Regions from separate parts of the Rhizobium sp. CCGE531 genome, predicted to be linked through region 1. Evidence: predicted binding sites of a transcription regulator. Region 1 holds the regulator's gene; each other region holds the start of a gene.
The links. Region 1 encodes LexA, which represses DNA repair genes until DNA is damaged. Its sites were predicted from a motif close to TGTTCNNNNTGTGTTCNG; they were not measured.

Region 2: the regulator LexA is predicted to act here: its motif matches at 3,290-3,307, upstream of CCGE531_RS19385 (metallopeptidase family protein).
Region 3: the regulator LexA is predicted to act here: its motif matches at 3,686-3,703, upstream of dnaE (DNA polymerase III subunit alpha).

Annotation. Positions count from the first base shown of each region.
Region 1 is NZ_CP032684.1:1,930,286-1,937,893, forward strand. It holds gene lpxB (lipid-A-disaccharide synthase) at 1-123, shown strand, start outside; gene gltA (citrate synthase) at 150-1,439, opposite strand; gene CCGE531_RS09410 (ComEC/Rec2 family competence protein) at 1,730-4,183, shown strand; gene lexA (transcriptional repressor LexA) at 4,164-4,886, opposite strand; gene CCGE531_RS09420 (VOC family protein) at 5,309-6,196, shown strand; gene kdsA (3-deoxy-8-phosphooctulonate synthase) at 6,193-7,032, shown strand; gene eno (phosphopyruvate hydratase) at 7,182-7,608, shown strand, end outside.
Region 2 is NZ_CP032684.1:3,991,800-3,999,407, reverse strand. It holds gene leuD (3-isopropylmalate dehydratase small subunit) at 241-849, opposite strand; gene CCGE531_RS19400 (hypothetical protein) at 1,044-1,280, opposite strand; gene CCGE531_RS19395 (CoA ester lyase) at 1,392-2,333, shown strand; gene CCGE531_RS19390 (DUF1737 domain-containing protein) at 2,355-2,561, shown strand; gene CCGE531_RS19385 (metallopeptidase family protein) at 2,615-3,052, opposite strand; gene CCGE531_RS34820 (hypothetical protein) at 3,330-4,325, shown strand; gene CCGE531_RS19375 (DNA polymerase Y family protein) at 4,366-5,793, shown strand; gene CCGE531_RS19370 (error-prone DNA polymerase) at 5,790-7,608, shown strand, end outside.
Region 3 is NZ_CP032684.1:1,523,086-1,530,693, reverse strand. It holds gene dnaE (DNA polymerase III subunit alpha) at 1-3,449, opposite strand, end outside; gene CCGE531_RS07485 (hypothetical protein) at 3,806-4,399, shown strand; gene CCGE531_RS07480 (DUF5680 domain-containing protein) at 4,479-4,946, shown strand; gene CCGE531_RS07475 (ABC transporter ATP-binding protein) at 4,954-5,637, opposite strand; gene CCGE531_RS07470 (lipoprotein-releasing ABC transporter permease subunit) at 5,652-6,962, opposite strand; gene proS (proline--tRNA ligase) at 6,989-7,608, opposite strand, start outside.

The DNA.
Region 1 (7,608 bases):
GCCGCGATGCTTGTGGGCTACGATCTCGTCTGGCACCGAATGCAAACGGAGGAGCCGCCGGGCGACAAGGCGGCGGCGATTCTCCTGGATGTTTTGTCCCATAAAAAAACCGGTCATCTCTGACCGGTTTTTTGTTTCAATTCCGAAGCTTAGCGCTTGGAAACAGGCACATATTCGCGCAGCGGTGCGCCGGTATAGAGCTGGCGCGGACGGCCGATGCGCTGATGCGGATCCTCGATCATTTCGTTCCACTGAGCGATCCAGCCGACGGTGCGGGCGAGAGCGAACAGAACGGTGAACATGGTCGTGGGGAAGCCGAGAGCCTTCAGCGTGATGCCGGAGTAGAAGTCGACGTTCGGATAGAGCTTCTTCTCGATGAAATATTCATCCGTCAGAGCGATGCGTTCGAGCTCGATTGCGATGTCGAGCAGCGGATCGTCCTTGATGCCGAGTTCGCCGAGAACCTCATGCGCCGTCTTCTGCATGATCTTGGCGCGCGGATCGTAGTTCTTGTAAACGCGGTGACCGAAGCCCATCAGGCGGAACGGATCGTTCTTGTCCTTGGCGCGGGCGATGTACTCCGGAATGCGGTCGACGGAGCCGATCTCGCTGAGCATGTTCAGTGCTGCTTCGTTGGCGCCGCCGTGCGCCGGACCCCAGAGGCAGGCGATGCCCGCTGCAATACAGGCGAACGGATTGGCGCCGGAAGAGCCTGCCAGGCGAACCGTCGAGGTCGAAGCGTTCTGCTCATGGTCGGCATGCAGGATGAAGATGCGGTCCATGGCGCGGGCGAGCACCGGATTGACGACATAATCTTCGCACGGAACGGCAAAGCACATGCGCAGGAAGTTCGACGCATAGTCGAGATCGTTCTTCGGATAAACGAAAGGCTGGCCGATATGGTACTTGTAGGCCATGGCGGCGAGCGTCGGCATCTTGGCGATCATGCGCAGGCTTGCGACCATGCGCTGATGCGGATCGGTGATGTCGGTCGAGTCGTGATAGAAGGCGGAGAGCGCGCCGACGCAGCCGCACATGACGGCCATCGGATGCGCGTCGCGGCGGAAGCCGGTGAAGAAGCGCGACATCTGCTCGTGCACCATCGTGTGGTGGGTCACGCGATAGTCGAAGTCCTTCTTCTGCGCTGTCGTCGGCAGCTCGCCGTAGAGAAGAAGGTAGCATACTTCCAGGAAATCGCCGTGTTCGGCCAGCTGATCGATTGGATAGCCGCGATGCAGCAGAACGCCTTCGTCGCCATCGATATAAGTGATGCTGGACTCGCACGATGCGGTCGAGGTGAAGCCAGGATCGTAAGTAAACGTGGAGGTGTTCTTATAAAGGGCACCAATATCAATGACACTCGGGCCGATGGTTCCGGTCTTGACCGGCAGGTCGACCGTCTTTTCACCCCAAGTTAGTTTCGCGCTTTGTTCCGTCATGCTGATCCTCCAAGATTTGGCGGGATTGACGCCATAAAAAGCGCCAAAAGGTTAAGCGACTACCGACTAGCTATATGATCCAGAGCCTAATGCCAAGTTATCCTAGTGCCGAATTGTGCATTGCAGTATCAACTTTTGGGCACTGCAGCAGCGTCACTGATCGTGCCGCGTCGGGAAACCGGCTCAATTTGGTCTCTCTCATGACGATTTCGGTTGAAATCACCAGATAGTGACGGCAAAAATCGCGCAAAAGCTGTGGTTTTACGCGGGGGCGGCGGCGGGTGCCTAATTTGGAGGCAGCGGAGCAGCGGGAAGATGGTCGGGATGTCGCTGCGCCTCCGCAGCTTCGTCCTGCTGTTGCGACGATTGTGCTCCGCGCCAAGGCACCGCAAGGGGAGCGGACGCAGGATCTGGCGCCGCTGACATCGCGCTTCCTTTTGATCGCGGGCCGCATTCGAGGCAGTATTGCCCGGCTGGTCGAAGAGGAGGCTTCACATGGCCGGGCCGTCCTTTTCGCGCCGATCTATATGGGTCTCGGTGCGATCTTCTGGTTTGAAGCTGGCAGCGATCCGCCGCCGCAAGCCGTGCTTGCGGGCCTGTTTGTCTTTGCCGCTAGCTTCGCGCTCCGGCGAGAAGCGGGGAGGCTGTTTCGCCACCTTCTTTTCGCCGGCATGCTAATTTGTCTCGGTATGACACTGGCTCAATGGGAAAGCTGGCGGGCTTCCACTGTCATGCTCGACTCTGCGGTGACGACGACCGTCACCGGCAGGATCGAGCGACGCGAATCCTATGACAATGGAGGCTGGCGCTATGTCGTCCGGGTCGAGGCAACGGAAAAGCCCACAATTCGCCGTTCGCCGGAACGGATCACGATCTTCGTCCGCAAGCAGGTGGAGCCGTTTAACCTCGGTGATCGGATGCAGGGCAGGGCGCGTCTGACACCGCCGGCAGGACCGGCACTGCCAGGCCTCAACGATTTCGCCTTCAGCTCCTATTTCAATGGCATCGGTGCGAACGGTTTCGCCTACGGCACCCCGACCCGATTGTCCCCGTCTGGTGATAATCTCGCGGAGCCGCTGCTGGATAAGGCCGATATCTGGCTTGCTGGCCTGCGCAACAGCATTGGCGACCGGATCAGGGAAACCTTGCCGGGAGATACGGGCGCCTTTGCCGCAGCGCTCGTCACCGATGAGCGACGTGCGATCTCCAAGGATACGACCGAGTCGCTGCGAATTGCCGGTCTCACCCATATCATTGCAATTTCAGGGCTGAACATGGCGCTGTCGGCCGGCATCTTCTATATCGGCCTGCGCTATCTGTTCAGTTTGTTTCCGGGAGTTGCGCAGGCCTGGCCGACCAAGAAGTTCGCGGCCTTCGGCGCGCTTTTGACGGTAACGGCCTATTACCTTATTTCCGGCTTCGGCGTATCCGCCGAGCGCGCTTTCATCATGATGGCGATCATGCTGGTGGCCGTGCTTTTCGATCGGCCGTCGCTCAGCCTTCGCAATGTCGCCCTATCCGCCATCGTCATCCTCGTTCTGTCGCCGTCGCAGGTGCTTGGTCCAAGCTTTCAGATGTCCTATGCAGCGACGCTGGCGCTGGTGTCGGGCTATTCGCTATGGAAACGACGGCGGCATCGCGAAAACATTCTCTCGCGGATCCGTCTGCTAAGCCCGCTGCTGTTTGTCTCGCGCTTCTTCGGCGGCGTGTTGTCGACCTCGTTCATCGGCGGCGCATCGACGGCCATCTTCTCGATCGAGCATTTTCATCGGCTGGCGACATATGGTCTCGCCGCCAACCTCGCAGCCATGCCGGTCGTCTCCTTCATCGTCATGCCCTTTGGCATGGTGGCAATGCTGCTCATGCCCTTCGGCTTGGACGGGCCGTTTTGGAAAGTCACCGGAGAGGGACTGGAACTCGTCATCCTGATCGCCAAAACCGTGGCTGGCTGGGGAGGCGACATCACCTTCGGCCGCCAGCCAGCCTGGCTGCTGCCGATCTTCATTGCCGGCTTCCTGATCATGACCATGCTGCGGACCCGGCTTCGCCATTTGGGCCTGCTGTTGCTGCTCTCATCCACCGGCGTGGCGGCATTCGGCTCCGGCGTGCCGAAGCCGGATCTGATGATTTCCGAGGATGGTGTCCTGGTTGCGCTGCGGCAGGACGATATACTCGCCACAAATCGCGAAAGGCCGCAGGCTTTCATTTTCGAACAATGGCGGAAGGCACTGGTCGCAACCGAACATCAGCCGCCCACCATTCTCCCTGGCGATAGCCGGCTTCCGCAGATCAACAAGACGACCGATCGCCATCGCCGGTTAAGCGGGGAAGAGCAGAATGCTGTGCGCAAGGCAATGGAAGAAGCGCTCGACAGGACGATGCAGGGAAGCTTCGCCTGTCAGAAAGGCGCATGGTGCGTGGCGATGCTTGATAACGGCGCCATGTTGGTCACCATCGAAAATGCCGCCTATCTGCCGCCGGCTTGCGATACTGCAAACATCGTCGTGACGCCGATCCGGCTGCGGCTTGATCATTGCCGTTCCGGCGCAATGCTCATAACGGGCGCAACACTGCGAAGAACCGGCTCTCTTGAAATGACCCTCGGCGCCGATACGCCGATCATTTCCGCAGCATTCGAAAACCCTCGACGACCATGGACACGGCATCGAACTTACGATTGGCGCGCAGACAAGTCCGGCACGCCGATCGCGCCACAATCACCGGTCAGTGATAGCGCCGAATAAGGCCGACGAGCTTGCCTTGGACCTTGACGCGGTCCGGCCCGAAGATACGGGTTTCATAGGCGGGATTGGCGGCTTCCAGCGCGATGGAGGCGCCCTTGCGGCGGAAGCGCTTCAGCGTTGCCTCTTCGTCGTCGACGAGCGCAACGACGATATCGCCGGGATTGGCCGTCGTCGAATTGCGGATGATGACTGTGTCGCCATCGAAAATTCCGGCGTCGATCATCGAATCGCCCCTGACCTCGAGCGCATAATGCTCGCCGGAGCCGAGCATATCGGCGGGAACGGTAATGTCATGCGTATTGTTCTGAATGGCGGAAATCGGAACGCCGGCAGCGATGCGCCCCATGACCGGTACCGATACGGAACTATTGTGGTCGTCGTTCGCAACCTTTGCCGGGGCGGGCGGCGCGACCGGCTGAGGTTTGCCGAGGCTGCCCTCGATAACGCTCGGCGAAAAGCCGCGACGCGGCTGCAGGCTTGAATTATAGGCCTCCGGCAGCTTGATGACTTCGAGCGCCCGCGCCCTGTTCGGCAGGCGGCGGATGAAGCCGCGTTCCTCGAGCGCCGTGATCAGACGGTGAATGCCGGATTTGGATGCCAGATCCAGTGCGTCCTTCATCTCGTCGAAAGATGGCGGGACTCCCGACTCCTTCATCCGCTCGTGAATGAAGAGAAGCAGTTCCTGCTGCTTGCGCGTCAACATCGTCTTGGAACCCCAAATCAAGAAAAACCGTGAAACAAATCCAGAACGGACACTATATGTTCCATATGTGTTCCGCAAGTGCTTAAATTTCGGTAAAGCCTTGCCGGGCGGATCAAATAATTGCCGCCATCGAATGGATCGCCTGAAAACCCTTGAGAGTTATATCCGCGCTAATCCATCGATAAATATGAGAAATGCCGCTCTGTTCGTTTCGTGAACGCTTCAGGCCCATCTCCGGATCTTGATGTGCGGATGAAGACGACGATCCGCCGCATAAGCCGGCTACAGTTGAGAATCAGTGCGGTCCAGTTGCCAGGGTTGCGTCCGGTTTCCATTGTCGCGCGCCTTCACGGCTTGGTTTTCGTCTTGAATTCAGCTTTGTATGGGCGCAAATCTGCTTTTGCAGGCAAACAGGGGGAACCATGACTTTGTCGCCGCATCCGCTGGATCATCTCGTGCTGCCGACCGTCAACATCGCATTGGCGCGCGAACGGCTGGGCAAGCTCGGCTTCACGGTGGCGCCGGACGCCCGCCATCCGTTCGGCACCGAAAATGCCTGCGTCTTCCTTGCCGACAAGACCTATCTCGAACCTTTGGGCGTGGCATCCCAGGAGCAATGCGAGACGAGTATTGCCGACGGCAATGTCTTCGTTGCGCGTGACCAGGCCTATCGCTTCCGCGTCGCCGAGGATGGATTTTCGGCCGTGGTTTTCGGTACGGACGATGCCGTCGGCGATGACGAGCGTTTCAAGGTGGCGGCGATCTCGGCCGGACGCATGCTGGATTTCTCCCGGCAGATGAAGATGCCGGACGGAACGGAAACCACGGCCGGTTTTCGCCTCGCATTTGCGGCCGATCTGCGCGCGCCGGATTTCCTGGCCTTCTGCTGCCAGCGCATCAATCCGCTGCCGACCGACCGCGGCGTGCTCGAGCGTCACGAAAACGGCGTGACCGGCATCGCACGAGTGGCGCTTTCCGCGCTGAAACCAGCGGCGTATCGCACCTTTTTCGAAGAGATCGTTGGCGGTCCGCGAGTCATCAAGCACTCCTTCGGCCTGACGATCAAGGCTGCCAATGCCGATGTCGAACTTTTGACGCCGGAAGGAATGGAAGCATTCTACGATTTGCCGGTTCACACCAGCGATCCCGGGCTGAGGGCACGCGCAATCCTTTTCAAGACGCGCGATCTTTCCGTGACATCGTCGCATTTCACTGCTAACGGCGTCACTTACACGCGTAAGAACAATCGTATACTGGCAAGGCTGGCGCCCGGACAGGGCGCATTATTCGCCTTCGAGGAGATAGCATGAGCACGAATTCCGAAGTCACCGTCGGCGAGGGTGCCTCCAAGGTCCTCTTTTCCAATGCCGCCAAGCTGTCGCTGATTGCCGGCCCCTGTCAGATGGAGAGCCGTGACCATGCTTTCATGGTCGCCGGAGTCCTGAAGGAGCTCTGCGGTAAGCTCGGCATCGGCCTTGTCTACAAGTCCTCCTATGACAAGGCGAACCGGACCTCTCTGTCAGGCAAGCGTGGCATCGGCTTGGAAAAGTCCATGGAAGTCTTTGCCGACCTCAAGAGGGAATATGGCTTTCCGGTTTTGACCGACATTCACACGGAGGAGCAGTGCGCCATCGTCGCCAAGACGGTCGATATCCTGCAGATCCCGGCTTTCCTGTCGCGCCAGACCGATCTTTTGGTTGCCGCCGCCCAGACCGGCCGTGTTGTCAACGTCAAGAAGGGTCAATTCCTCGCGCCCTGGGATATGAAGAACGTGCTTGCCAAGCTCAATGAGAGCGGCAATCCGAATATTCTTCTGTGCGAGCGGGGCGCCTCCTTCGGCTACAATACGCTGGTTTCGGATATGCGCTCGCTGCCGATCATGGCGGCTATGGGCGCGCCTGTCATCTTCGATGCGACCCATTCCGTGCAGCAGCCCGGCGGGCAGGGCGGCTCCACCGGCGGCGACCGCCGATTCGTCGAGACGCTGGCGCGCGCCGCTGTCGCTGTCGGCGTTGCAGGTGTTTTTGTCGAGACGCATGAGGACCCGGATAACGCGCCCTCGGACGGCCCGAACATGGTCTATCTGAAGGATATGCCGCGGCTTCTGGAAAAGCTGCTGGCCTTTGACGCCGTGGCCAAGGCCTAAGAAATATCAGGCATTCAACAGGCTGACATGATTTTGCTTTACGCGGCCTGCAGGAGTGCCAAATCGGCGCGCGGATCGGCATTGAAATTTCCGTGCCTTCGACTAAGACGATTTAAATCGATTTATAAACCAGCGAGCAGGAAGCTATCATGACCGCAATCACCGACATTATCGCCCGCGAGATTCTCGACAGCCGTGGCAATCCGACCGTCGAAGTCGATGTCTACCTCGAAGACGGCAGCATGGGCCGCGCGGCGGTTCCGTCGGGCGCGTCGACCGGCGCGCATGAGGCCGTCGAGCTTCGCGATGGCGGCAAGCGCTACCATGGCAAGGGCGTCGAGAAGGCCGTCGAAGCCGTCAACTCGGAAATCTTCGATGCGATCGGCGGCATGGACGCCGAAAACCAGATCCAGCTCGACAACATCATGATCGAACTCGACGGCACGCCGAACAAGTCGCGCCTTGGCGCCAACGCCATCCTCGGCGTCTCGCTTGCGGTCGCCAAGGCTGCCGCCCAAAGCGCCAACCTGCCGCTCTACCGCTATGTCGGCGGCGCTCATGCCCGCCTCCTGCCGG
Region 2 (7,608 bases), 2.0 Mb from region 1:
TTGCGAAGGCGATAGTTGCGCAGTCTTGTCGCTATTTGCGATGGGTGATCTGCAGAAACGGTGGAAGGTGCCTGCCCTATCGCTCTTCCTGTACGAAACAAATCATAGATTTCCATCAAGTCGATGGCCTGAGCCCCCCTCACCCCAGCCCTCTCCCCGCATGCAGGGGGGGCCTTTTCGGCATGAAAAAAGCCGGGCTGCAAGGCCCGGCTTCGAAATGCAAAAATAGGGATAAACCGATCAGGCAGCCCAGGGGTGCGATGCGGCGTTCGTCTTTTCGAAGCTGTCGATCGCCTTGGCCTTTTCCAGCGTCAGCCCGATATCGTCGAGGCCGTTCAGCAGGCAATGGCGCTTGAACTCGTCGAGTTCGAACTTGAGCGAGCCGCCGTCCGGGCCGGTGATTTCGAGGTTTTCCAGATCGACCGTCAGGATGGCGTTGGAGCCACGCGAGGCATCGTCCATCAGCTTGTCGAGATCTTCCTGGCTGACCTTGATCGGCAGGATGCCGTTCTTGAAGCAGTTGTTGTAGAAGATGTCGGCGAAGCTTGTGGATATGACGCAGCGGATGCCGAAGTCGAGCAGTGCCCAGGGGGCATGTTCGCGCGAGGAGCCGCAACCGAAATTGTCACCGGCGACGAGGATCTTGGCGTTCTGGTAGGCCGGCTTGTTCAGTACGAATTCTTCGTTCAGCGAGCCATCTTCATTGTAGCGGGCTTCAGCGAACAACCCCTTGCCGAGGCCCGTGCGCTTGATGGTCTTCAGATAATCCTTCGGGATGATCATGTCGGTATCGACATTGACGACCGGGAGGGGTGCTGCGACACCGGTCAACTTCACGAACTTGTCCATGGGGTCCTGCCTTCATTCTCGTCTAAGCACGAATTATCCTGCCAATAGAGCAAATCCGGCCCGAAATGAAGGAGAATCTTGGAGATGCTCTAAAAGGCGCCACTTTGGCTCGCCTGTCCTTCAGGACGAGGCCCGGATGGGCAAATGATTTCGGCGGCCGGCAATACCGGGCCGCCCCTGCCCTGCCTTGAACCTCAGAGGTCGATGATGGTGCCGCGACCGTCGTTCCAGATGCGCATTTCGCGCTGGCCGTTCGCCTTTGTCTTGGCATGCACCGGTGCCGGCTTCATGCGCAGCGAAATCGCGCGGGCTGCCATGAGCACGGTCAGGATACCGCCGACGGCAAGCGTGACCGAAACGGTAAACAACGCCATGGCCGCAAACACGGTGATACCGGCAAGCGCGATGAACAGGGAACGGATATTCTGCATGGTCGAGACCTCTCTACTCCCAGCAATGTGGTCCTCTTCCTTTCCCTCTGCAAGAGGAGCATGGCTTTTTGTTGACTTGCCTGGCGATTAAAAGCGCGGCAAAACGGCACAATGAGCCAATCCGCGAGCCAAAATTCCCCTTCCCGTTCCGCCCGCCTGCGTCGGTCGGTCTTGAGCGTTCCCGCCAGCAATCGCCGCGCTCTCGAAAAGCTTACGAGCCTCGATTGCGACGCCGTCATCTTCGATCTTGAGGATTCTGTCTCGCCGGAAAAGAAGGCCGGGGCGCGGGAGAATTTGCGGGCCTTCTTCGCGGCTTCTCCGCTATCGGGCAAGGAGCGGATCATCCGCATCAATGCGCTTTCCTCCAATTTCGGCGCTGAGGACCTGGCGCTGGTGGTGGAGCTGCAGCCGGATGCGGTACTCTTGCCCAAGGTGGACGAGCCGCAGGACGTGATTGATGTCAGCGACAGGCTCTCCGAGGCCGATGCGCCGGAAAGCCTGCGGATCTGGGCGATGATCGAGACGCCGCGCGGTATTCTGAATGCGGCCGCGATCGCCGAGGCCGGGCGCACGGCGGGCAGCCGGCTCGATTGCTTCGTCGTCGGCCTCAACGATCTCAGAAAGGAAACGGGCGTCCTGCCGCATCCCGGCCGCGCCTATCTCGTGCCCTGGCTGATGCAGGTGGTGCTTGCTGTCAGCGCCTATGGGCTCGAGGCCATCGACAGCGTCCTCAACGATTTCAAGGATGCGGAAGCATTCGAGGCCGAATGCGGCCAGGGCCGCATCATGGGCTTTGCCGGCAAGATGCTGATCCATCCGACCCAGATCGAAGCGGCCAACCGGCATTTCGGCCCCGATGTAACAGCCATCGCCGAGGCCGAAGCCATCATTGCCGCCTTTGCCGAGCCGGGTGCCGATGCTCTCAATGTCGTGAACCTTAACGGGCGAATGGTGGAGCGGCTGCACCTTGTCCAGGCGGAAAGACTGGTTCATAAAGCTCACCTGATCGAGCAGCGCTCCATCGCCCTTCGACAGGCTCGGGGCGAGGGCTGATACGTTACGAAAGATGCTTTGATGAAACTCTATCGCTTCCTCACCGGTCCCGACGACGCGTCCTTCTGCCACAAGGTGACCGCGGCGCTGAACAAGGGCTGGGAGCTGTCGGGCTCGCCGACCTATGCCTTCAATGCCACGACCGGCCAGATGCAGTGCGGCCAGGCCGTCCTCAAGAACGTGGCCGGCAAGGACTACGATCCGGAGATGAAGCTTTCGGAGCAGTAAGCGGCGACTGAAATTCTTCGCCCTTCCCCGGCCGTCTTGCGGTCCGGCTGGTATCAGCGATCCGTCGCCTCTTCGGCGCTCTCCTCGATGCGCTCCATGTCCTCGTCGCTCAGGCCGAAATGGTGGCCGATCTCGTGGATCAGGACATGGGTTATGATGTCGCCGAGGGTTTCCTCGTTTTCCGCCCAGTAATCGATGATCGGCCGGCGATAGAGACGGATCTTGTTCGGCATATCCCCGGTTTGGGCGGTGTAACGCTCCGATATGCCGCGACCCTCGAAGAGGCCGAGCAGGTCGAAGGGCGTTTCGAGCGCCATGTCCTCGAACACGTCGTCATCAGGGAAATCTTCGATGAGGATGATGAGGTTGCCGGTGAGCGAGCGAAATTCTTCCGGTAGGTGGCTATAGGCCTCCATTGCCAGAGATTCGAATGTGCTGATGGAGGGCGAGTGACGATCCCGCCAGTTTTCGCTCTGGTCAACGCGAGCCATGAATGCTTCCTTCCTTGGCTGGTCATATAGAGACTTTGCGTGGCTTTTACGAGAGCGGATTAGAGCGTGATGCCGAAAAGTGTAAGAGCGGTTTTCGGACGACATCATGCTCTATTTATTTGATTTTAGGGCGGATTCAGATTTTGGGCCGAATAGGTCTAAAACCATTCGGCCTGAGGCAAAGGAATATTTTCTTATAAAAGGGTGTTGACTCTTTTCCCGACCTCTGGAATCCATAAGAACATAACAGGAACATTATCGATCTGGAGCTAACGTCATGGCCGAGTCCGCCGTGGCGCGGGAAACGCTTTTTGCCCTGCGTGAAACCATTGCCCGACTGGAAGGCAGGCCGATCCCGGCACTGGCGGCAGTGGCGCATGAGATGCCGGCGGCCAAGCCGGCCATGGGATCGGCAGGCATTGAAAAGCCACTGCCTGCCCAAGCCGGGCCTGCTCAGGCTAAGCCTGCTCAGCCGTTTCTTGCGACCGGCGTCGATGATCTCGACGCCGCTCTGCAAGGCGGCCTGCCGCTCGATGCGCTGACGGAAATCCGCTCCCTCGGCTTGCGTGATGCGGGGGCGGCGAGCGGCTTTGCCCTTGCGCTTGCCGCGCGGCTGCATGCGCAAGCTTTAGGCGCAGAGGCGGCCAAAATTCCGATCCTCTGGATCGGCGATACGGTCGCCACGATGGAGGCGGGCCTGCCCTATGCCATTGGCATCAGGAATTTCGGGCTGGAGCCCGAGGCTTTCCTGCAGGCTTCCCCGCGCAGGCTGGAAGACGCGCTCTGGGTGGCGGAGGCGGCGCTTGGGAGTGCTGCCTTTGCTCTCGTCATTCTGGAAGTGCGCGGCAATCCCTCGCGTTTCGGCCTGACCGAAAGCCGGCGGCTGGCGCTGAGAGCCAAGGCGGCGGGGCGGCCCTTGTTTCTGTTGCGACAGGGAGGCGAGGAGGAAGCGAGCAGCGCCCTCTTCCGCTTTTCCGTCGAACCCGCGCCGGCGCTGGCGCGGCCCCTGCCGGACGGATCGGTGCTTGGCGGCAGCATCGGTCATCCGGCCTTTCGTCTGACCTTGGAAAAGAGCCACAACCCGGCGCCTCTTTCCATAACCCTGGAGTGGAATGCCCATGACCGCCGCTTTGCCCCTGTCCCCGACGCTCAACGCCCTGCCCTTCCCGGCGAATACGCAGCGCATTCTGGCGCTGACCTTCCCGCATCTGCCGACCGACCGCATCGCACGCAAGCGCTGGGGTCTCTCCTGGCGTTCGACAGGCAGGCTTGAAGCGCCGCCGCTCGCCTGTGCCGGCAAGCTCAACAATGCCATGCGGCTCACCGCGCTCAACGAGCGTGCGGAGATGATCGGCCTGAAGCAGGGGCAGGGTGTGGCCGAGGCAAAGGCGATCTGTCCCGATCTCGATGTCGTCGAGGAGGATCCCGCCGCGGACCGCAAGCTTTTGGAAGCGATCGCTGACTGGTGCGACCGCTACACGCCGCTGGTGGCGATCGACGGCAAGGATGGCCTTTTTCTCGATATTACCGGCTGCGCCCATCTTTTCGGCGGCGAAGAGGCGCTGCTCGAGGATATATTGATCCGGATTTCCCGGCTGGGGCTCGATGTGCGCGGCGCCATTTCCTCCGCGCCCGGCCTGTCCTGGGCGGTCGCCCGTTTTGAGGAAAGCCGTGTTGTTCCTCCGAAAGCCATGGAAGAGGCCTTGGCGCCGCTGCCCGTGGCTTCGCTGAGGCTCGGCGAAGAGACCATCGCCGCGTTGCAGAAGCTGGGATTGAAGCAGGTGGGCGACCTTCTGGCCGCGCCGCGTGCGCCGCTTGCCCGCCGCTTCGGCGCGCAGCTGCTCCTGCGGCTCGATCAGGCCGTCGGCCTCGTCGAGGAGCCGATCTCGCCGCGCCGGCCGGTCGCGCAATTGTCGGCCGAGCGCCGGCTGGTCGAGCCTGTGCAGGCGGAAGCCGATATTCTCCAGCTTGCCCGCCAGCTTGCCGAAACGCTGAAGCCGGGACTGGAGGCGCGTGGTGTCGGCGGCCGCTCCTTCGAACTCCTGTTGTTCAGGGTGGATGGGGCGGTCTTCCGCATTGCCGCCGGCGCATCGCAGCCGCTGCGGGAGCCGAGCCGGATCGCCAACCTGTTCACGGAGCGCTTCACCGCCATTCATGACGATCTCGATGTCGGATATGGTTTCGAGATTGTCCGTCTCAATGTACTGCAGCATGCGCCCTTCGACGCGATGCAGGGCGATTTCGTCGGAGAAGGCCGCCAGGACGGGTCGCTCGCCGCTTTTGTCGACCGGGTGGCCGCGCGGCTGGGGCCGGATTGCCTGCAGGGTTTCGAATTGCGGCAGAGCCATATTCCCGAGCGGGCGGTACGGCCGGTGCCGGTCATGGATGTCCTTGCTGCTCGAAGACGGACGAGCGTCGACTATGCCGGCTACGGCTTCTTCCGCGGCGAGCGGCCGCTGCGGCTGTTTCGCATGCCGGAGCCGATCGAAGCCCTTGCCGCCGAAGTGCCCGACGGCCCTCCCCGGCAGTTCCGCTGGCGGCGTGTGATGCATCGGATCAACCGGGCCGAAGGACCGGAGCGGCTTTCGGCGGAATGGTGGGTCGAGGACAGGCAAGAGCCTGCCCGCGATTATTTCCAGGTCGAGGACGAAGAGGGCCATCGCTTCTGGCTGTTCCGCAAGGGGCTCTACGGCCAGACCGAGACACCGCCGAACTGGTATATGCATGGGGTCTTCGCATGAACGCGCGCCCGAGCTTTCACGAACCCGTGCCTTTCTTCGAGATCGGGGTGAGAACGAACTTCTCCTTTCTCGAAGGCGCCTCGCATCCGGAAGAAATGGTGATGCAGGCCGCCCTCCTGAAGCTTTCCGGATTTGGGATCGCCGACCGCAATTCGGTTGCCGGCGTAGTCAAGGCGCATGCTCATACCAAGGTTCTCCAGGCGAAATATGAAGACGTCATCAAGGAAAATCTTCTGCTTCGAGCCCAGGGGAAGCCGGAAAAGCCGTTCCTGAAGCCGGTTCGTTTCCAGCCTGGCGCCCGTCTGATGTTCTCGGATGGCACGCCCGATATCCTTGCCTATCCGCAGAATCGCAAGGGCTGGGCGCATCTCTGCCGGCTGCTGAGCGCCGGCAATCTTAGGGCCGAGAAAGGTTCCTGTCAGCTCGAAGAAGCCGACCTTATGGAATGGGGCGACGAGATGATGCTGGCGCTTGTTCCCGATGCGACAAGCGTCGAGACGCCGGAGGGGCAGGAAAAGCTGGAGCAGTGCCTGAAGCGGCTATGGATGCGTTTCGGCAGGAAGCTGCATATGGTTCTGTCGCCAGCCTATGATGGGCGAGACCGGCTGGTCTTCGCCACGCTCTCCATCATCGCACAGCGCAACGGGGTGCGGCTGATCGCCAGCAACCAGCCGCTCTATCACGCAACCGAGCGCAAGCCGCTTGCCGATATCGTCGTTTCGATCCGCGAGCATGTGCCGATCGCGCAAGCCGGCTTCAAGCTGGCGGCCAATGCCGAGCGCTTTATGAAGGACGCTGCCGAGATGGCGCGCCTTTTCCGGGATTATCTAAAGGCCATCGCCAATACGCAGAAGTTTTTTAGCCGGCTGTCTTTTTCTCTGGATGAGCTGAAGCATAATTATCCCGACGAAAGCATTGATGGCGAGACCGTCGCGGAGACGTTGAAGCGACTGACGTGGGAGGGGGCCAGGTCGCGCTTTCCTGAAAAGATCCCTGAAAAGGTCTCGATGCAGATCGAGCATGAGCTCGAGCTCATCCGCGAACGGCAATACGAGCCTTACTTCCTGACGGTGCATCGGATCATGGAGTTTGCCCGTAGCCAGAATATCCTGTGCCAGGGACGGGGATCGGCGGCCAATTCGACGGTCTGCTATTGTCTTGGGATTACCGAGGTCAATCCGGAAATAACGACCCTGCTCTTCGAGCGCTTCATATCGACGGAACGGGAAGAGCCACCGGATATCGACGTCGATTTCGAACATGAGAAGCGCGAAGAGGTCATTCAGTTCATCTACAGACATTACGACAAGGAGCATGCCGGGTTGACGGCGGCGGTCACCAGCTATCGGGCGCGCTCGGCCGGCCGCGAGGTGGCGAAAGCCTTCGGCCTGTCGGAGGATGTGCAGTCTGCCCTTGCGAGCGGCGTCTGGGGCTGGTCGACGGAAGAGCTGTCCGAGCGCGAGGCGAAGATTGCCGGCCTCGATCTCAAAGACAAGACAACACGGAACGTCCTTTCCTACGCCTCGACGCTGATGGGGTTTCCGCGGCATCTGACCCAGCATGTCGGCGGTTTCGTCATCACCCGGGATCGATTGGACGAAGTGGTGCCGATCATGCATACGGCGATGGACGATCGCTACATGATCGAGTGGAACAAGGACGATCTCGACAATCTCAACATACTAAAGATCGACGTGCTCGCGCTCGGCATGCTGACCTGTCTTGCCAAGGCTTTCGATCTGCTGCTGCTGCATTACGACGTGAAGAAGCAGCTCGCCGACCTTGGAAGCGGTGAGTATCCCGACCGCATACCGG
Region 3 (7,608 bases), 410 kb from region 1:
GCGGCAATCTCCGGCGTGATGCGATATTTATCCGGCAGCGCCACCTCGACCTCGCGCAACCCTTCCTCCTTGATGACGATGAAGGAGACGAGGCCGTCGCCCCTGGCGTTCAGATGCGCGGCAACGGCCTTCAGCGGCCCGGAATCTCGGACATAGACGCGCAGCGCCTTCTGCATCTGCAGCGACTTCTCCTCCAGCGACTGCGCCGTTTGCAGCCGCAGGCTGATGCCTTCCGGACGCTCATCCGCCTGCGCGGTGATGACGAAGGATTTACCGACTTCCAGCACATCGCGATACTGGTTGAGCGTCTCGGAGAAGAGCACGGCTTCGAACTGGCCCGACGCATCCGAGAAGACGAAGATACCCATCTTGTTGCCGGTGCGCGTCTTGCGCTCCTGCTTCGAGATCACCGTGCCGGCCAAACGCCCGTTGCTGGCGCCCTGCTTCACCGCGGCTGAGAAATCGGCGAAGGGCTGCACCCGCATCTTGTCGAGCACGCTCTTGTAGGTATCGAGCGGATGCGCCGTCAGGTAGAAGCCGAGTACCTGGAATTCGCGAAGCAGCCGCTCCGAAGCGAGCCAGGGCGTGTAGGCCGGGAACACGATCTTTTCCGGGCCTGACGCAGCACTTCCGAACATGTCATGCTGGCCGCTGCGCTTGTTTTCCTGCGCCACCTGGGCATAGCCCATGACGCGGTCCAGGCCGGCGATCAGCTGCGCGCGATCGATCTCGAAGCAGTCGAAGGCGCCGGCGCAGATCAGGCTTTCCAGAACGCGGCGGTTGATCTGCTTGGGATCGATACGAAGGCAAAAATCCTCGATGCCGGCAAAGGGCTGATCGCCACGCACTTCGACGATATGATCAACGGCGGATTCACCCACACCCTTGATCGCGGCCAGCGCATAATAGATGCGGTTGTCGCCCGTCTCGAAATGGCGGAACGAAGTCTGCACCGAGGGCGCGATGACCTCGATGCCCAGGCGCTTGGCATCCTGGCGGAAGTCGTTGACCTTTTCGGTATTGGACATATCGAGCGTCATTGACGCCGCCAGGAACTCCACCGGATAGTGCGCCTTCATATAGGCGGTCTGGTAGGAGACAATGGCATAGGCGGCGGCGTGCGACTTGTTGAAGCCGTAATTGGCGAATTTGGCGAGCAGATCGAAGATCACGTCGGCCTGCCCCTTCGACACGCCGTTCTCAATGGCGCCGTCGACGAAGCGCTCGCGCTGCTGGTCCATCTCCGCCTTAATCTTCTTACCCATGGCGCGGCGCAGAAGATCGGCTTCGCCGAGCGAATAGCCAGAGAGCACCTGGGCGACCTGCATCACCTGCTCCTGGTAGACGATGACGCCCTGCGTCTCCTTCAGAAGGTAATCGATCTTCGGGTGGATCGATTCGATCTCCTCCTCGCCATGCTTGCGGGCATTATAGACCGGGATGTTCTCCATCGGGCCGGGGCGATAGAGCGCAACCAGCGCGATGATGTCCTCGATGCAGTCCGGGCGCATGCCGATAAGGGCTTTGCGCATGCCCGCGCTTTCCACCTGGAACACGCCGACCGTCTCGCCGCGCGAAAGCATGTCATAGGTCGTCTTGTCGTCGAGCGGGATGCCGGCGAGATCGATCGAGATGCCGCGCTTGGCGACGAAATCGACCGCCGTCTTCAGGACGGTCAGGGTCTTGAGGCCAAGGAAGTCGAACTTCACGAGGCCGGCCTGCTCTACCCACTTCATGTTGAACTGCGTGACCGGCATGTCGGAGCGCGGGTCGCGATACATCGGGACCAGCTTCGAAAGCGGGCGGTCGCCGATGACGATGCCGGCGGCGTGCGTGGAGGCGTGGCGATAGAGGCCTTCGATCTTCTGGGCGATGTCGAGAAGCCGGGCAACGACCGGCTCCTTGTCCGCCTCCTCCTGCAGACGCGGTTCCTCCTCGATCGCCTTGCTGAGCGGGGTCGGGTTGGCGGGATTGTTCGGCACCAGCTTGCAGATCTTGTCGACCTGGCCATAGGGCATTTCGAGCACGCGGCCGACGTCGCGAAGGGCGGCGCGCGCCTGCAGCGAACCGAAGGTAATAATCTGCGCCACCTGCTCGCGGCCATATTTGGCTTGCACGTAGCGGATCACTTCTTCACGCCGGTCCTGGCAGAAGTCGATATCGAAGTCCGGCATCGAAACGCGTTCGGGATTGAGAAAGCGCTCGAAAAGCAGCGAGAAGCGCAGCGGATCGACGTCGGTGATGGTGAGCGCATAGGCGACCAGCGAGCCCGCGCCCGAGCCGCGGCCAGGGCCGACCGGGATATCATGCCGCTTGGCCCATTTGATGAAGTCGGCAACGATCAGGAAGTAGCCGGGGAATTTCATGCGCTCGATGACGCTGAGTTCGAATTCCAGCCGCTCGCGATATTCTTTCTCCTCGTAGCCCGGCGCCATGCCGAGCGAGGCGAGACGCTGGTCAAGCCCCTCGATAGCCTGGGCGCGCAACTCTGCCGTCTCGGCGCGTTCGGCCTCCTCCGCATCATCGGTGGCGCCGGTGAAACGCGGCAGGATCGGCTTGCGCGTATTCAGGATGAAGGAGCAGCGGCGGGCAATCTCGACCGTATTCTCCAGCGCCTCCGGCAGATTGGCGAAAAGTTTCGCCATGTCGGCACGGCTCTTCAGATAATGATCCGGCGTCAGGCGAAAACGCGTGTCGTCCGAGACGATGGCGTTATGAGCCACCGCCATCAGCGCGTCGTGGGCGTCGTAATCGTCACGCGTCGGGAAAAAGGCCTCGTTGGTCGCGACCAGCGGAATCTCATGCTCGTAAGCTAGCGCGATCATCTTCTGCTCGTGGCGGCGATCATAGGTGCCGTGGCGCTGCAATTCGAGATAGAGCCGATCGCCGAACAGCCGCTTCAGGGTCAGCAGGCGGGAGAGCGCCTGTGCCGCATGTCCCTCCTTCATTGCCATATCGACCGGGCCGGTCAGCGAGCCGGTCAACGCGATCATGCCCTCCGTGCCGATCTCCTCCAACCATGAGCTCGTGATGTGAATGGCGCCGTTGCTTTCGCCGCCGAGATAGGCGCGGCTGACCAGATCGACCAGGCGTTCATAGCCTTCTTCCGTGGCGGCAAGCAGCACGATGGACGGCAATTTGGCCAGCGCCTGTTGCGGCCCCCGCTTCTCGCTCTCGCCACCATCTTCCATGTCAATCGATACCTGACAGCCGATGATCGGCTGCAAACCCTCGTCCACCGCCTTCTGCGAGAATTCGAGGGCAACGAAAAGATTGTTGGTATCGGTAATCGCGATGGCCGGCTGGCTGTCGCTGGCAGCCTTGGCCAATATCTTCTTGAGCGGCAGTGCGCCCTCTAGCAGGGAATAAGCGGAATGAACCCTGAGGTGCACGAATTCCGGCATTTCGCCGGCCGGCGCCGCCGCGCCGCTGCCACCCATATCCGCCATCTCAAACCCTTCCGCATGCCCAAATGAATCGGCTGCATTTTCGACATTGCGGATCGTAAAGTCCAGAAGTTGCTCCCATCAAAAGCGGGAGCAGCATGTGCATACAGGGGATAAAACTCACATCGCCATCATGATGAGGGAAAAGCTGGCAACGAACATGACGATGGAGGTGAATGCTGCAACGTCTCGAATGATATCGGTCATTTACGCGCTCCTTACTCGTTATGTTTCTTTTTTGTTCCATTTTTGTTCCAGAGTCAATAGCAGCATCAATAAATTTCATCACGCGACTTTCTCGCTCTCCAATGGACGCCGGAACAGCCCGGCGCTATTGAGGTGCGAACAGGGAGATCACGATGAAATTACTTGCCTGCGCTCTCATTCTGCTTTCGCTTGCAACCACGGCCCGCGCCGAAGACGCCGGCGCGCCCGGCCGCATCATCGATGCCGCGATCGGCGACTGGAACAAGGACGGCAAACCGGATCTCGCCCTTCTGGTGGCGCCCGCCTCGGACGATCAGGCCGATAATCCGATCGGCATCCATATCTACCTGCGCGATGACGAACACTCCTTGCTGAAGCTCGCCGTAAGCGCTCCGAACAAAATATGGGGCAGCGTCGAGCCTGGTGGGATGGTCGGCCAGGAACCCTCGATTTCAGCCTTGCCGAACGGTTCTCTCGCGATCGCCTCGCAGAACGACGCCATCGGTCGTGATCGCTGGCAACAGACGCTGACGCTTGCCTATCGCAACAGCAACTTCGTGGTGGCCGGTTACACCTATGGTTCCCGCGATACACTCGAACCGGACAACAGTCACACCTGCGACTATAACGTATTGACCGGCAAGGTGACGAAGGACGGCAAGACGCTGAAGGCCGAAGCGAGGACCGTCAACATTCAGGATTGGCAGGACGATTTGGGCCAGAAAGCCTGCGAAAGCGGCCATTAATCCAGTTTGTTCTCTTTTTGTTCTTTACAACCAGCGCATTGAATGGCATCGTGCCCACTCATCAAAACTGGAGAGGGTCATGCCGGATCTTGCCGAGCTGAACGGTTTTATTGTCATCGCCAAGGCGGAGACCTATGTCGGCGATGGCGAGAGGCTGCCGTCCTGCCGCAGCGGGTCGCATGACATCGGCTACGCAAACGGCCGCTGGCGCTATCTCGACAGCTATTTCGGCGGCACGGATTTCGCCGGACAAGAACTGGTCTGGCATGACGACGAGCCAGTCTGGGCCATGAATTATTTCGGCCATATCATCGAGCCAGATCTGATCGACGGCACCCGCGCCGGCATGGTCATCAAGTCGGCGCTGCTGCGCCTCTATCTGGATGAAAAGCGCTTTCTCGGCGGCTTCGAGTTCGAGCACGCCTATGGTCGCTATATCGATCGCAGCACGGGCGATTGCCACCACTTCATCGGCCATGAGGCAATCATGGTCGGGGAGCGCAAGGCCTACGAACTGGATTATCGTGGTGGCCTGATCGTTTCGTAGCGAGCAATCAAACCTCGACCACCTTGCCGTCGCTCAGGGTGACGCGGCGATCCATGCGGGCGGCGAGTTCGTGATTGTGGGTGGCGATCAGGGCCGCAAGACCCGATTGACGCACCAGCGCTTCCAGCGCATCGAAGACGTAATGCGCGGTCGCTGGATCGAGGTTGCCGGTCGGCTCGTCCGCCAACAGCACCAGCGGGGCGTTGGCGACGGCGCGGGCGATCGCGACGCGCTGCTGCTCGCCGCCGGACAGTTCGGCCGGGCGATGATCGGCGCGGTGACCGATACGCATGTAGTCGAGAAGCTGGGCGGCGCGCGCGCTTGCATCCTTGCGCGAAAGGCCGGAAATGAGCTGCGGCATCATGATGTTTTCGAGCGCTGAGAACTCGGGCAACAGATGATGGAACTGATAGACGAAACCGATCTCGCCGCGGCGCACGGCCGTGCGCTTTTCATCGGACAAGGCTTCGCAGGCCTGGCCGTTGACGACCACCTCACCACCATCGGGATGCTCCAGCAGGCCGGCCACATGCAGCAGCGTCGACTTGCCCGTGCCTGAAGGCGCCACCAGCGCGACGATCTCGCCGCTGTGCAAGGCAAAATCGGCCCTCTTCAGGATCGACAGCCGCGTCTCACCGTGCCCGTAATGACGCTCCACGCCCGAGAGCTGGAGAACGACGTTGCGTTTCATCAAATGCGGATTCCTTATTCGTAGCGCAGCGCCTGCACCGGATCGAGCCGCGAGGCACGCCAGGCCGGAAAGATCGTAGCAAGGAAGGAAAGTGTCAGCGCCATCACGACGACGGAGACGGTCTCGCCGAGATTCATCTGGGCCGGCAATTTGCTGAGGAAATAGACTTCCGGATTGAAGATCACGGTGCCCGAAATCCAGGAGAAGAACTGACGGATGGACTCGATGTTCAAGCAGACGACGACGCCGAGGATCACACCCGCAAGCGTGCCGACGACGCCGATGGCCGCACCCGTCATGAAAAAGATGCGCATGATAGCGCCTGACGTCGCGCCCATGGTGCGCAGGATGGCGATATCGCTGCCCTTATCCTTCACCAGCATGATCAGGCCGGAGATGATGTTCAAGGCGGCGACGAGGACGATCAGCGTCAGGATCATGAACATGGTGTTGCGCTCGACCTGCAAAGCCGAGAAGAAGGTGGCGTTGACCTGCCGCCAGTCGGTCAGGAAGATCTGACGCCCAGCTGCTTCCTCGATCTTCGGCCTCAGCTCGTCTACATCGTCCGGATTGGTGATGAAAAGTTCGATTTTCTCGACGATGCCTTCGGCGTTGAAGAAGACCTGTGCTTCCTCCAGCGGCATGAAGACGACGGAGGAATCATATTCCGACATGCCGACTTCGAAGAGACCCGCGATCGTGTATGCCTTGACGCGCGGATTGACGCCGAAGGGTGTGACATCGCCGTCCGGCGCCGTCAACGTAATCTGATCGCCGACCGTCAGGCCCAATTGCCGCGCGAGACGGCTGCCGATCAGCACGCCCTGCCCCGACGCGAAGCCGACCATGTCACCGGAAACGATGTGATCCGAAACGGTTTTGAGCTTCGTCAGATCCTCCGCGCGGATACCGCGCACCAGGGCGCCGGTGCCTGAGCCACCGCGGCCGGAGGCAAGCGTCTCGCCCTCGACCAACGGCAAGGCCATGGTGACGCCGGAGACGGCAGCAAACTTCTTTGCCAGCTCGGCATAATCATTCAGCGGCGAATCGATAGGCTGTACAACGACATGACCGTTGAAGCCGAGGATCTGCTTGAAGAGTTCGGCGCGGAAACCGTTCATGACGGCCATGACGATGATCAGCGCCGCGACGCCCAGCATGATGCCGATCAGCGAGAAGCCGGCAATGACCGAAATCGAAGCCTCCTTGCGCCGGGAGCGAAGATAGCGCCAGGCGACAAGCCGTTCGAATCCGGAAAACGGACGAGACGATGGGCCGGCCTTGAACGAATTTTCCTGCTGTTCCACTGCCGCACTCACCGCCATTCGCCTTCCATCCTATCTATCGCCGATCAGCCGGCCAGCCGCTTGATCGCCGCCTCGACCGTCATCGTCTCGCGAGCGCCGGTCTTGCGGTCCTTCACTTCTACTTCGCCGCTCGCGATCGAACGCGGGCCGACGATGATCTGTACCGGCACGCCGATCAGATCGGCGGTCGCGAACTTCGTTCCGGCGCGCTCGTCACGATCGTCGTAGAGCACGTCACTGCCGGCCTTCGACAGCGCGGCATAGACCGTTTCACAAGCGTCATCACAAGCCTGATCGCCGGCCTTCATATTGATCACCACGACATCAAACGGCGCGACCGAATCCGGCCAGATGATTCCGTTCTCATCATGCGATGCTTCGATGATGGCGGGAACAAGGCGGGTCGGGCCGATACCGTAAGATCCCATGTGGACAGGATGTTCCTTGCCGTCCGGACCCTGCACCTTGGCGCCCATCGGCTCGGAGTATTTCGTGCCGAAATAGAAGATGTGACCGACCTCGATACCGCGCGCGGAGAGGCGCTCGCCTTCCGGAATAGCATTGAAGGCGGCTTCGTCGTGCATTTCGGAGGTGGCCGCATAAAGCGAGGTCCACTTGTCGAAGATGCCCTTGAGGCCGGCAACATCATCGAAATTCGTATCTT